Regions from separate parts of the Halomonas sp. 707D4 genome, predicted to be linked through region 2. Evidence: predicted binding sites of a transcription regulator. Region 2 holds the regulator's gene; the other holds the start of a gene.

Evidence for each region. The regulator sigma-54, encoded in region 2, starts transcription at its own class of promoters, with help from an activator protein. The targets are predictions, from matches to a motif close to TGGCACNNNNNTTGCTNT.
Region 1: a site for sigma-54 is predicted at 1,072-1,089, ahead of BIS11_RS05695 (P-II family nitrogen regulator). Genes of this name have one in related genera too.

Annotation. Positions count from the first base shown of each region.
Region 1 covers NZ_JAMZBD010000086.1:291-5,910, forward strand. The annotation lists partial or broken gene BIS11_RS05690 (ammonium transporter) at 1-556, opposite strand, end outside; gene BIS11_RS05695 (P-II family nitrogen regulator) at 674-1,012, opposite strand; gene BIS11_RS05700 (accessory factor UbiK family protein) at 1,341-1,727, shown strand; gene BIS11_RS05705 (AraC family transcriptional regulator) at 1,828-2,730, shown strand; gene BIS11_RS05710 (TonB-dependent siderophore receptor) at 2,886-4,988, shown strand; gene BIS11_RS05715 (ABC transporter substrate-binding protein) at 5,100-5,620, shown strand, end outside.
Region 2 covers NZ_JAMZBD010000208.1:442-5,206, forward strand. The annotation lists partial or broken gene BIS11_RS10125 (metallopeptidase TldD-related protein) at 1-459, shown strand, start outside; gene BIS11_RS10130 (hypothetical protein) at 514-1,053, opposite strand; gene BIS11_RS10135 (HPr family phosphocarrier protein) at 1,098-1,367, opposite strand; gene rapZ (RNase adapter RapZ) at 1,435-2,325, opposite strand; gene BIS11_RS10145 (PTS sugar transporter subunit IIA) at 2,364-2,834, opposite strand; gene raiA (ribosome-associated translation inhibitor RaiA) at 2,839-3,147, opposite strand; gene BIS11_RS10155 (RNA polymerase factor sigma-54) at 3,228-4,643, opposite strand; partial or broken gene BIS11_RS10160 (lipopolysaccharide ABC transporter ATP-binding protein) at 4,749-4,765, opposite strand, start outside.

The DNA.
Region 1 (5,620 bases), on a different contig from region 2:
CGAGAGCGGCGGCCGCACCGGCCATGTGCACGATGCCGGAGCCGGCGTAGTCGGAGTAGCCCACGGCGTCGAGCCAGCCACCGCCCCAGGTCCAGTAGCCGGAGATCGGATAGATGAAGCCGGTCATCACCACGGCGAAGGCCAGGAACGCCCAGAGCTTCATGCGCTCGGCCACGGCGCCGGAGACGATCGACATGGCGGTCGCCACGAACACCACCTGGAAGAAAAAGTCGGCGCGCATGGCGTAGTAAGGCGCGTCTTCGCCGCCGGCGAGCGCTGCCTCGACGCTGTTCTCACCGCCGATCAGAAAGCTCAGGCTCGGCAAAAAGCCGCCCTCGCCGCTCGAGTACATGATGGCGTAGCCCACCAGCAGGTACATGGTGCAGGCGATGGCGAACAGCGCGATGTTCTTGGTCAGGATCTCGGCGGTGTTCTTGCCACGCACCATGCCGGCTTCGAGCATCGAGAAGCCGGCGGCCATCCACATGACCAGTGCGCCGCAGATCAGAAAGTAAAACGTATCGAGCGCATAGCTCAGATCGGTTACTTCATTCATGAGTCATTCCCCGTGTACGAATAACGTTGTATTGAAACGTTGTCTTGAAACGCCGTATTGAGCAGTACCAGCCGTAGGCAAGATGAAGGGTGGAAACGTCGGAGGCGTTGGTTGTGGTTATACGGCGTCGGCGCCGCGCTCTCCGGTACGAATGCGGATGACGTCCTCGAGCGGCGTGACGAACACCTTGCCGTCACCGATCTTGCCGCTGTTGGCCGCGCTGCAGATGGCGTCGAGCACGCCGTCGAGGCGCGAGTCGTCCACCGCCACTTCCACCTTCACCTTGGGCAGAAAGTCGACGACGTATTCGGCGCCGCGGTAGAGTTCGGTATGCCCCTTCTGACGCCCGAAGCCCTTGACCTCGGTGACCGTGATGCCCTGCACGCCGTTGTCGGCGAGTGCTTCACGGACATCGTCGAGCTTGAAGGGCTTGATGATAGCGGTGATGAGTTTCATCCCGGTTCTCCTGCTGGATGGGTAGCGGCGCGCCGCCTGAACGAATGCACTGCCTCGCTAATGCGCATACCGTGCCACTCACCCTCATGACCATTGGAATCAGTCACTTGACCGCGAAACGGGCTTTCCCGGGAGCCTCGACGAGCGAAGCTTCGAAACCGGCCCCGAGGGCTTGCACCAGCCGGGTGCGGAAAGAAAAACGCCCCGCATCATTTTGATGCAGCAAAAATTCGTGCCCTCGGGACGAGGAAACATGCGTATTTCGTCCGCGTTGCGTATCCTTGTGAACAAGCAGTTCACTTCTATGCGTTCGTACCAGGAGATAGCCATGGCGACCCAAGACCGCATCAGCCGACTCGCTCAGCAGATCGGCGACCGCTTGCAGAATGCCTCCCACGCCCCGGAGGATATCCAGAAAGGCGTGCAGCAGGTCATGCGCGGCGCCTTCGACCGGCTGGAGCTGGTGTCCCGGGAAGACTTCGACATTTTGATGGACGTGCTTCAGCGCACCCGCTCGCGGGTCGAGGCGCTGGAGCGCCAGGTGGCCAACCTGGAAGCCTCCATCGATGCCGCCCAGGCGACCCAGGCACCGGCGATGGAAGCCGAAGCGCAGGCAACGCCCGCTCCCGCCGAGCCGGCCAAGAAAGCGCCCAAGCCGCGCGCCACCAAGGCCGCCAAAGACGCCACCGGAATAAATCCCGACCTCGGCGAGTGAGCCCGGAAGGTGCCGGGCTTGCCCAGCAGACCAACACCGGAGCCGATGCACCAAGGTTCGATGACGCCCCGCAGGGGCGCACCAATGCGGGGCAGCGCTCTTGAACGCCATTAGCCACCAGACCCTGAATCAATGGGGGCAACGGTTCGGCATTCGCTACTGCCTCGACGACACCCCGGCAGGGGCGTGGGTGGCGAGCGGGCAGGTTCACGACGTACGCCTGCTCGACTCGCTGCACCTGACGCTCTCGAACCTCGACGTCGAGCGCGGCTATACCTCGTCGTCCTGTCAGAGCGTGCCGTGGTTCGTCAGCGTGGTGCTGTCAGGCAGCGTTTCGCTGACGCTGGGCGAGCAGACCCGTCGCCTGGACCCCGGGGAAGGGTTCTGCGCCTCACTGGCGGCCGACCGGCCACTGGTCGTTCATCAGCCCCGCCAGCGCCAGCTGCAAACCGTGAACCTCGCGGTGCTGGATACTGCGCCGCTGGGGCTACCCGCGCCATCGAGCCAGGACATCCTGCATACCTGGGCCCTGCCCACCGCCCTGCATCGCACGCTGTGCGATATGGCCCACCTGCCCGCCGGTAGCTGGCGCCAGCGCCTGACCTGGCAGGGGCTCGCTCTGCAACTGCTCGGCATCGCTCTTCCCGATGGCCAAGCAACCGCTCCCGCGCCGGGGCTTTCACCGCCCGAGCGGGCGCGGTTGACCGCGCTGCACGAACGCATTCGCCACCACCCCGGCGCAGAGTATCGTCTGGCGACCCTTGCCAGTGACGCCGCCATGAGTACGAGCAGCCTGCGCCAGAAGTTCCGCCGGCTCTACGGCTACACGCTTTTCGAGCATATTCGCCGCTGCCGGCTGGAGCAGGCCCGCCGCCTTCTCGCCCAGGGGCAAAGCGTGCAGCAAGTCGCCCACGCCTGCGGTTTCAAGCACGCGACCAACTTCGCTACCGCCTTCAAGCGGGCCTTCGGGGTCACTCCCCACACCTCAAGTCTCTTGCCCTGAGCGCTATCGGCACGTCCGTCGCCAAGGGTTCCTCGCACCCCGTCTTGTGGCATCGCGCATAGCAAATCTGGCGCTGGGCATACCTTTTTCGAGCCGCAAAAGGTAATAATTCTCATTATCTAAAACAGCGCTTCGCCTTGCCATCAGGACCCATCATGCTGCCCACCCGCTCCCTCACGCTCGCGCCCGTCGCCCTTGCCGTTCTTCTGGCGTCGTTTGACGCCCAGGCTCAAACCGTCTCGAGCAAGCTTGCGACCGTCACGGTGACCGCCCAGCAGGCGGCCACCAAGGTCGCCACCCCCTTTCTGGAAACACCCCAGAGCGTCTCGACCATCACCGGCGAGCAGATGCAGCGCCGCGGGGTCGATACCGTTCAGCGCGCCGCCGACTACACCCCCGGCGTTTACACCAACCAGGTCGGGGCCTCCAACCGCTTCGACTATCTGGTGTTGCGCGGCTTTTCCGATGGCAGCCTGAGCAACACGTTTCTCGACGGCCTGAAACTGATGGGCGACGCCAACTCTCACAGCACCATGAGGATCGACCCCTGGTTTCTGGACAGTATCGAAGTGGTGCGCGGCCCGGCCTCGGTGCTTTACGGGCGCGCCTCACCGGGCGGGGTGGTGGCGCTCAACAGCAAGCGCCCCGAATTCGAGCAAAGCGGCGAGCTGCGCTTTCGAGTAGGCAACAATCACCAGCGCAGCGCCGCGTTCGATTTGACCGGGCCGCTCGGCGACACGCAGCGCGTGGCGTTTCGCCTGACCGGTATCGCTCACGCCTCCGACACTCAGTTCGACACCGCCAGGGAGGAGCGCTACGCCATCGCCCCGCGCCTGACCTGGGACATGACCGATGCCACCAGCCTCACGCTCGAAGCGTATCTACAGGACGAGCCCGAAGGCGGCTACCACTCCGGCGTGCCGTTCGAAGGCTCGGTGGTGCCCCACAACGGACGCAAAATCCGCAATACCTTCTTCGATGGCGAAGAGGCTTTCGATACCTACGAGCGTACCCAGCGGATGTTGGGCTACACCCTGGAGCACCGCTTCAACGACGACGTCACCGCCCGCCAGCTGGTGCGCTACCTGAATGCCGACGTGGTGCTCAACCAGGTCTACGGCTTCGGCTGGAGCACGCCGGATGCCAATGAGCTGACCCGCTACTACTCGGGCAGCGACGAGTCGCTCAAGGCCTGGACGGTGGACAACCAGCTGGAAGCGGCGCTCGATACCGGCGCGGCAGCGCATACGCTTCTGTTCGGCGTGGATTATCAGCAGCGCGAGAACGAGGTCTCCTGGCCCTCCGGCGCCTTCCCGTCCCTCGATGCTTTCGAGCCGGTCTACGGTGTCGGGCTGGATGACGCGGTGTTCTACGACCCGACGCGCGAGCACCACAGGATCGAGCAGACCGGCGTCTACCTGCAGGATCAGATCAGCGTGGAGAAGTGGCGCTTCACCCTCGGCGGTCGCTACGACTGGGTGAACATCGACAACGTCGACCGCGATACCAACGATACCAGCTCGCTCAGCGATACCCAGTTCAGCGGGCGCGCCGGGGCGGTGTATCTGTTCGACAACGGCGTGGCGCCCTATGTGAGCTACTCCACCGCCTTTACCCCGACCAGCTTCGTCGACGAGCGTGGCGATTTGCTCGCCCCCATGGAAGGCGAGCAGTGGGAAGCGGGCATAAAGGTTCAACCGGAGGGCAGCCAAAGCCAGTTCAGCGCCGCCGTCTTCCACATCAGCCAGCAGAACGTGGCGACCAAGGAGCAGCCGACCGACCCCTACCGGGCCGTCGGCGAGATCGAGTCCCGGGGCCTGGAGCTCGAAGCCCAGACCCGACTCACCGACACACTGTCGCTGCAGGCGGGCTACAGCTTCACCGACATCACCTACGCCAAGAGCGACGACGGCAACCAGGGCAACAACGCCATCTACGCACCGCGTCACCAGCTTCAGGCCTGGGGCCATTACGCACCCACCGATGGCCTGCTGAACGGCATGGACGCAGGTCTGGGCGTACGCCACTACGCCGACATCGCCGCCGACCGCGCCAATACGGAGAAGGTGCCCGGCTACACCCTGGTCGACGCCACGGTGGGCTACGACTGGAGCCGGCAGGGCCTTGACGGCATCGAACCCCGCCTCAACGTCAACAACGTGCTGGACAAGGAATACGTCGCCACCTGCAACTCGCTCGACTACTGCTACTTCGGCGCCGAGCGCAGCGTGACCGCCAGCATCCATTACCGCTTCTGACCCCACGCCCATCGCCCGAGCCGTCGCGCTCGGGCGATGGGCGCTGCCACGTTTGCAAACAATAAGGATTATCGTTTAAATACCGGCTGACTTTTCGAGTGACGCCTTCTCATGCGCCTGACCGCCCTTCTCGCCCGTGGCCTGCTGCTGGCCGCCAGCCTCGTGCCGTTCAGCGCCGCCCAGGCTCAATGGGCGACGCTGGACTGGACCATCGCCGAGACGCTTCTGGCCATCGACGCGCCGATCGAAGGGGTGGCGCAGGTTCCCGCCTACCACGACTGGGTGGGCGAGCCGCGCATTCCCGAGACGGTGACGGACCTGGGGCTTCGCCAGTCGCCCAACTTCGAACTGATGGCTCGCGCCGCTCCCGAGGGGTTTCTGATCTCCCCCATGGCGGCAGCACTCGAACCAAAGCTTTCGCGCATCGCGCCGGTGACGTCGCTTGCGCTCTACTCGCCCGGCGCCCAGACCTGGAACGAGGTGCTCGACTTCACCCGCGAGCTTGGCGATATCACTCATCGCCCCACCGAGGCCGAGGCGCTGATCGACGCTACCGACGCGCTGCTCGCCGGATTGCGCCAGGACATGCCCGCCAAGCCCCCGGCGCTGGTCATGATTCAGTTCATGGACGC
Region 2 (4,765 bases):
GGCGCCCAGGCGAGCTCGCCCTTTGATGGCGAGGGTGTGCAGACCCGTGACAACCGCTTCATCGAGGATGGGCGCATCGCCAGCTACATGCTCTCCTCCTACAGCGCGCGGCGCCTTGGCATGAGCACCACCGGCAACGCCGGCGGGGCGCGCAACATTCGCCTCGAGGCGCCGCTGGAGACTCTGGAGGCTCTGCTCAAGAGAATGGGGCGCGGAGTGCTGGTCACGGAGCTGATGGGCCAGGGCGTGAACGGCGTGACCGGTGATTATTCACGCGGCGCGGCGGGCTTCTGGGTCGAGAACGGCGAGATCCAGTACCCGGTCGAGGAGTTCACCATCGCCGGCAACCTCAAGACCATGTTCGCAGGCCTGCAGGGGCTGGGCGACGATGTCGATACGCGGGGCAGCATTCACACCGGCAGCTGGCTGATCGACGCGATGACCGTGGCCGGCAGCTGAGCCAGGATCCACGCCATGCCCGCGACCGGTTCGCGGGCTTTTTTTGGGGCTCGCTCAGGGGCGCGGGCGGTACTGTTCGTCGAGCCCCAGCCGGTCGAGCAGGCGCGTGAACAGGAACGCCTCGTCGCCGGCCAGCGACCGGCTCAGGCAGTCGAGGTATTCGCGACGCGAGTAGCGCACCAGGCGGGGCAGCTTGTAGGCGTCGAGGTCGATGGCGAACAGCGTCTCGTCACGCACCAGGAAGTTGCCGGTGTGCAGGCCGCGACAGTGGATGCCGTGACGATCGAAAGCGATCAGGGCGTCGAGGTACTGGTCCTGAAGGGCTGGCGAGTCGAGGATACGCTCTCTGAGGGCGACGCCGTGGATGTTCTTCGTGACCAGCCGGTAGGGACGCGCCTCGACGATGGTCGGCGTGGCGATGCCCAGCGCCTCGAGACGCGCGGCGACGAGCGAGAAGTTGCGTCCCGGGTAGGGGCGAATGCGCAGAAGGTAGCGCAGTCGATCGAACCGCTTGGGCTGGAAGGTCTTGATGAAGAGATCACGGGCGGCGTCGAAATGGACCCGCGAGTACTTTCCGGTCTGGATCAGTTGCATGAAGGGCTCGGTGAGAAAATGTCGTTGCTATCTTCGGCGACCGCTCAGGCGTCTTCGTCGAAGCGCGCCTCGAACAGCGCCTGGATCGAGTCGAGCGCTGCCTCCGCATCGCGGCCCAGGGCTTCCACGGTCAGCGTAGTGCCGCAGGGGGCGGCGAGCATCAGAAGCGACATGATGTTGGCGGCGTCGGCCTTTTGAGCCTGCTTGTAGACGTGAACCTGCGACTCGAACTGCTGAGCGCAGGTGACTAGCTTGGTGGCGGCGCGTGCATGGAGCCCGCGTTGATTGGTCAGTGTCAAGCGTCTTTCTGGCACCCTGGTTCCTTTTCCGAGCGGTGTCTTGATGAAGTCGTGGGGGCGGTGATCGCGCGCCGCCTGCCACTCATGGCGTGGGCAACGCCGTCGCGGCGCTGTAATGCAGCCCGAGTTCGCGGTGGCGAACCTGGACGTTTCGCTGTGAAGCGGCGAGCCGCTGGGCCAGGCGCTCGACCAGGTACACCGAACGATGCTGGCCGCCGGTGCAGCCGATGGCGACGGTCATGTAGCTTCGCTGACTGTTTTGATAGACCGGCAGCCACTTCTCTAGCCACGCCTGGATGTCCTGGCGCATCTGCTCGACCACGGGGTAGCCTTCCAGAAACGTCGCGATCTCGGCGTCTCGGCCGGTAAAAGGGCGCAGCGTCGGATCCCAGTAGGGGTTGGGCAGGCAGCGAATGTCGAAGACGATATCGGCATCCAGCGGCACGCCGCGCTTGTAGCCGAAGGACTCGAAGGTCAGCGTCAGCTGGTCCTGACGCTGGTGGGCAACCTCGTCGGTGATGCGCCGGCGCAGGTCGTGCACCGTCAGCCGCGAGGTATCGATCATCAGATCGGCAAGCTCGCGTATGCCGAACAGCGTCTGCTCTTCCTTGGCGATCGCCTCTTCCAGCGTCATGTCGGTGTCGCGGGTCAGAGGATGGCGGCGCCGGGTGGCGGAGTAGCGCTCGAGTAGGATGCGCGCATCGGTGGTCAGGTAGATCACCTGGACGTGGGTATTGCCGACCTTGATGTCGCGCAGAAGCGTCGGAAAGCGTTCGAGCGCCGCGGGAAGGTTGCGGGCATCAATGCTCACCGCCAGGTGCGTGCGTTCACCCTGCTGGCCGAGCTCTTCCACCAGCGAGCCCAGCAGCATCGCCGGCAGATTGTCGATGGCATAGTAGCCCAGATCTTCCAGCGCCTGCAGGGCGATGGATTTTCCCGACCCGGAGCGGCCGCTGATGATGACTAGTTGCATGGCATCTCTCTTCGGTGGGCGTGTCCGGGTCGCGGGCGCTAGCCGTCTCCCTGCTCGCGAATTCGGGCAATGACCAGTTCGAGCAGTTCGCGCTGGCTCTCGCACTTGCGAAACTGGGCGCGGGTAGAGGCATCGTTCATGATCGTGGCGACCTGGCCGAGCAGCGCCAGATGCGTATCGTCGGCTTCTTCGGGCACCAGCAGCACGAACACCAGATCCACCGGGTCGCCATCGATGGCATCGAAATCGACGGGTTCCGCGAGCTTCAGGAAACCGGCGATGGGAGCGCTGCAGTGCGGGCTTCTGGCGTGGGGAATGGCCACGCCGTTGCCGATACCGGTACTGCCCAGGCGCTCGCGCCCGATCAGTCGGCTGAAGACTTCCTGGCTATCCAGGCTCGGAGTGTTCTGGGCGATGAAGGTGCTGAAGAACTCGAGCACCCGCTTCTTGCTGCCCCCGGGCACGTCGAACAGCACGCGCTCCGGGGGGAGTATGGTTTCCAACGTCATCGATTTAACGCACGCCAGCGCCCTGGGCGCGAGCTTGTGCTTTTTCCTTGTGTTTGACCAGTTGACGGTCGAGCTTGTCGGCCAGAGCGTCGATCGCGGCATACATGTCGCTATCCTCGGCGACGGCGTGGAGGTCGGCACCAGCGGCGTGCAGCGTGCAGGCAGCCTGTTGGCGCTCCTTTTCGATGGATAAGGTCACTTGAACGGTGGTGATGTTGTCGTAATGGCGTTCAATACGGTCGAGTTTCTCGTTGACGTAGTCACGCAAGGCGTCAGTCAGTTCCAGATGATGACCGGTGATGTTTACTTGCATCGACGTGCTCCTTATCGAGGGCTGTACTTCGATTGTAACCCTTTTTGCGCCGTTGCAAAGCCCCGGCGGCAAGTTTCAACTCAGCGCAGTCGGCGCCGCTCGCTCGACGACGGAATGCCCATCGCCTCGCGGTATTTGGCCACCGTCCGCCGTGCCACGTTGATGCCGCCTTCCTCGAGCAGCGACACCAGCCGACTGTCCGAGAGCGGCTTGCCCGGCGTCTCCTCCTGGATGAGCTTCTTCAGGCGCGCGCGAATCGCCGTGCTCGAGTGGCTGTCGCCCCCATCCTGACCGCTCACCTGGCTCGAGAAGAAGTACTTGAGCTCGAACACGCCGCGCGGGGTATGGATGTACTTCTGGGTGGTGACCCGCGAGATGGTCGACTCGTGCATTTCGACGGCCTCGGCGATGTCGGCCAGGATCAGGGGCTTCATGGCTTCCTCGCCGTGCTCGAGAAAGCCGATCTGGCGGGCGATGATCTCGCGGCCGACGCGCAGCAGGGTGTCGTTGCGGCTCGACAGGCTCTTGATCAGCCAGCGCGCCTCCTGGAGGTGGTCCTTGAGGAACTGGTTGTCCTGGCTCTTGTCGGCGCGCTTGATGAGGCTGGCGTAATCCGGCTGCACGCGCAGGCGCGGCAAGGCGTCCGGATTGAGCTCCAGGTGCCAGCCCTCCTGGTCGTGGCGCACGACAAGATCCGGGGTGATGTAGCTGTCGTTGGTGGCCCCGAAGGCGCTGCCCGGGCGTGGGTCGAGGCTTCGAATCAGGCGGATGACGTCGTCGAGCTGTTCGTCGTCGAGGCCGAGCCGGCGCTTGAGCAGGCGCTTGTCGTCCTTGCCGAGCGCCTCGAGGAACTGGCGCACCAGGCGCCTGGCAGGTACCAGCAGCGGGGTGTCGTCCGGGAGCGTGGCGAGCTGGAGCATCAGGCACTCGCGCAGATCGCGGGCAAAGACACCGGTGGGCTCGAACTGCTGCAATCGCAGCAGCACGTTCTCCACCTCGCGCAGGCTCAACCCCTCAAGGCCCTGGGCTCTGAGGCCTTCGCGAATGTCGTTCAGCGGCTGGGTGAGGTAGCCGTTGGCATCGAGGGCATCGATCAGGCTTTCGGCCACGGCGTGATCGCGCTCGGAGGAATCAGTCATCGCCAGCTGCCAGAGCAGGTGGCCATGAAGGCTTTGGCCTGCCGCCTGACGGTCGAAGTCCGGACCTTCCGAGGCGCCGCTGCCGGCGGCCATGTCCTGGTAGGTATCGGACCACTCGCTGTCGATAGAGAGCTCGCTGGGAATGCTCTCCTCCCAGTCGCTTTCCGGCGTTTCGGTCACGCTCTGCTCGCCGAATTCGTCTTCCTGTTCCAGCAGCGGGTTGGAATCGAGTGCCTGCTGGATTTCTTGACGGAGGTCCAGGGTGGAAAGCTGCAGCAGGGCGATCGCCTGCTGCAATTGAGGTGTCATGGTCAGCTGCGTACCGATGCGCAGCTGTAGAGACGCTTTCATGACCATCGAAGAACCACTCGTTACTCGTAAAGCTCCACCCTAGTGCGAGTTCGTGTCCGGCGCAAGTGCAATAAACATGCCATCGAGCGGAACTTTATGAGTGGCATCGGCTTAGAGGCGGAAGTCGG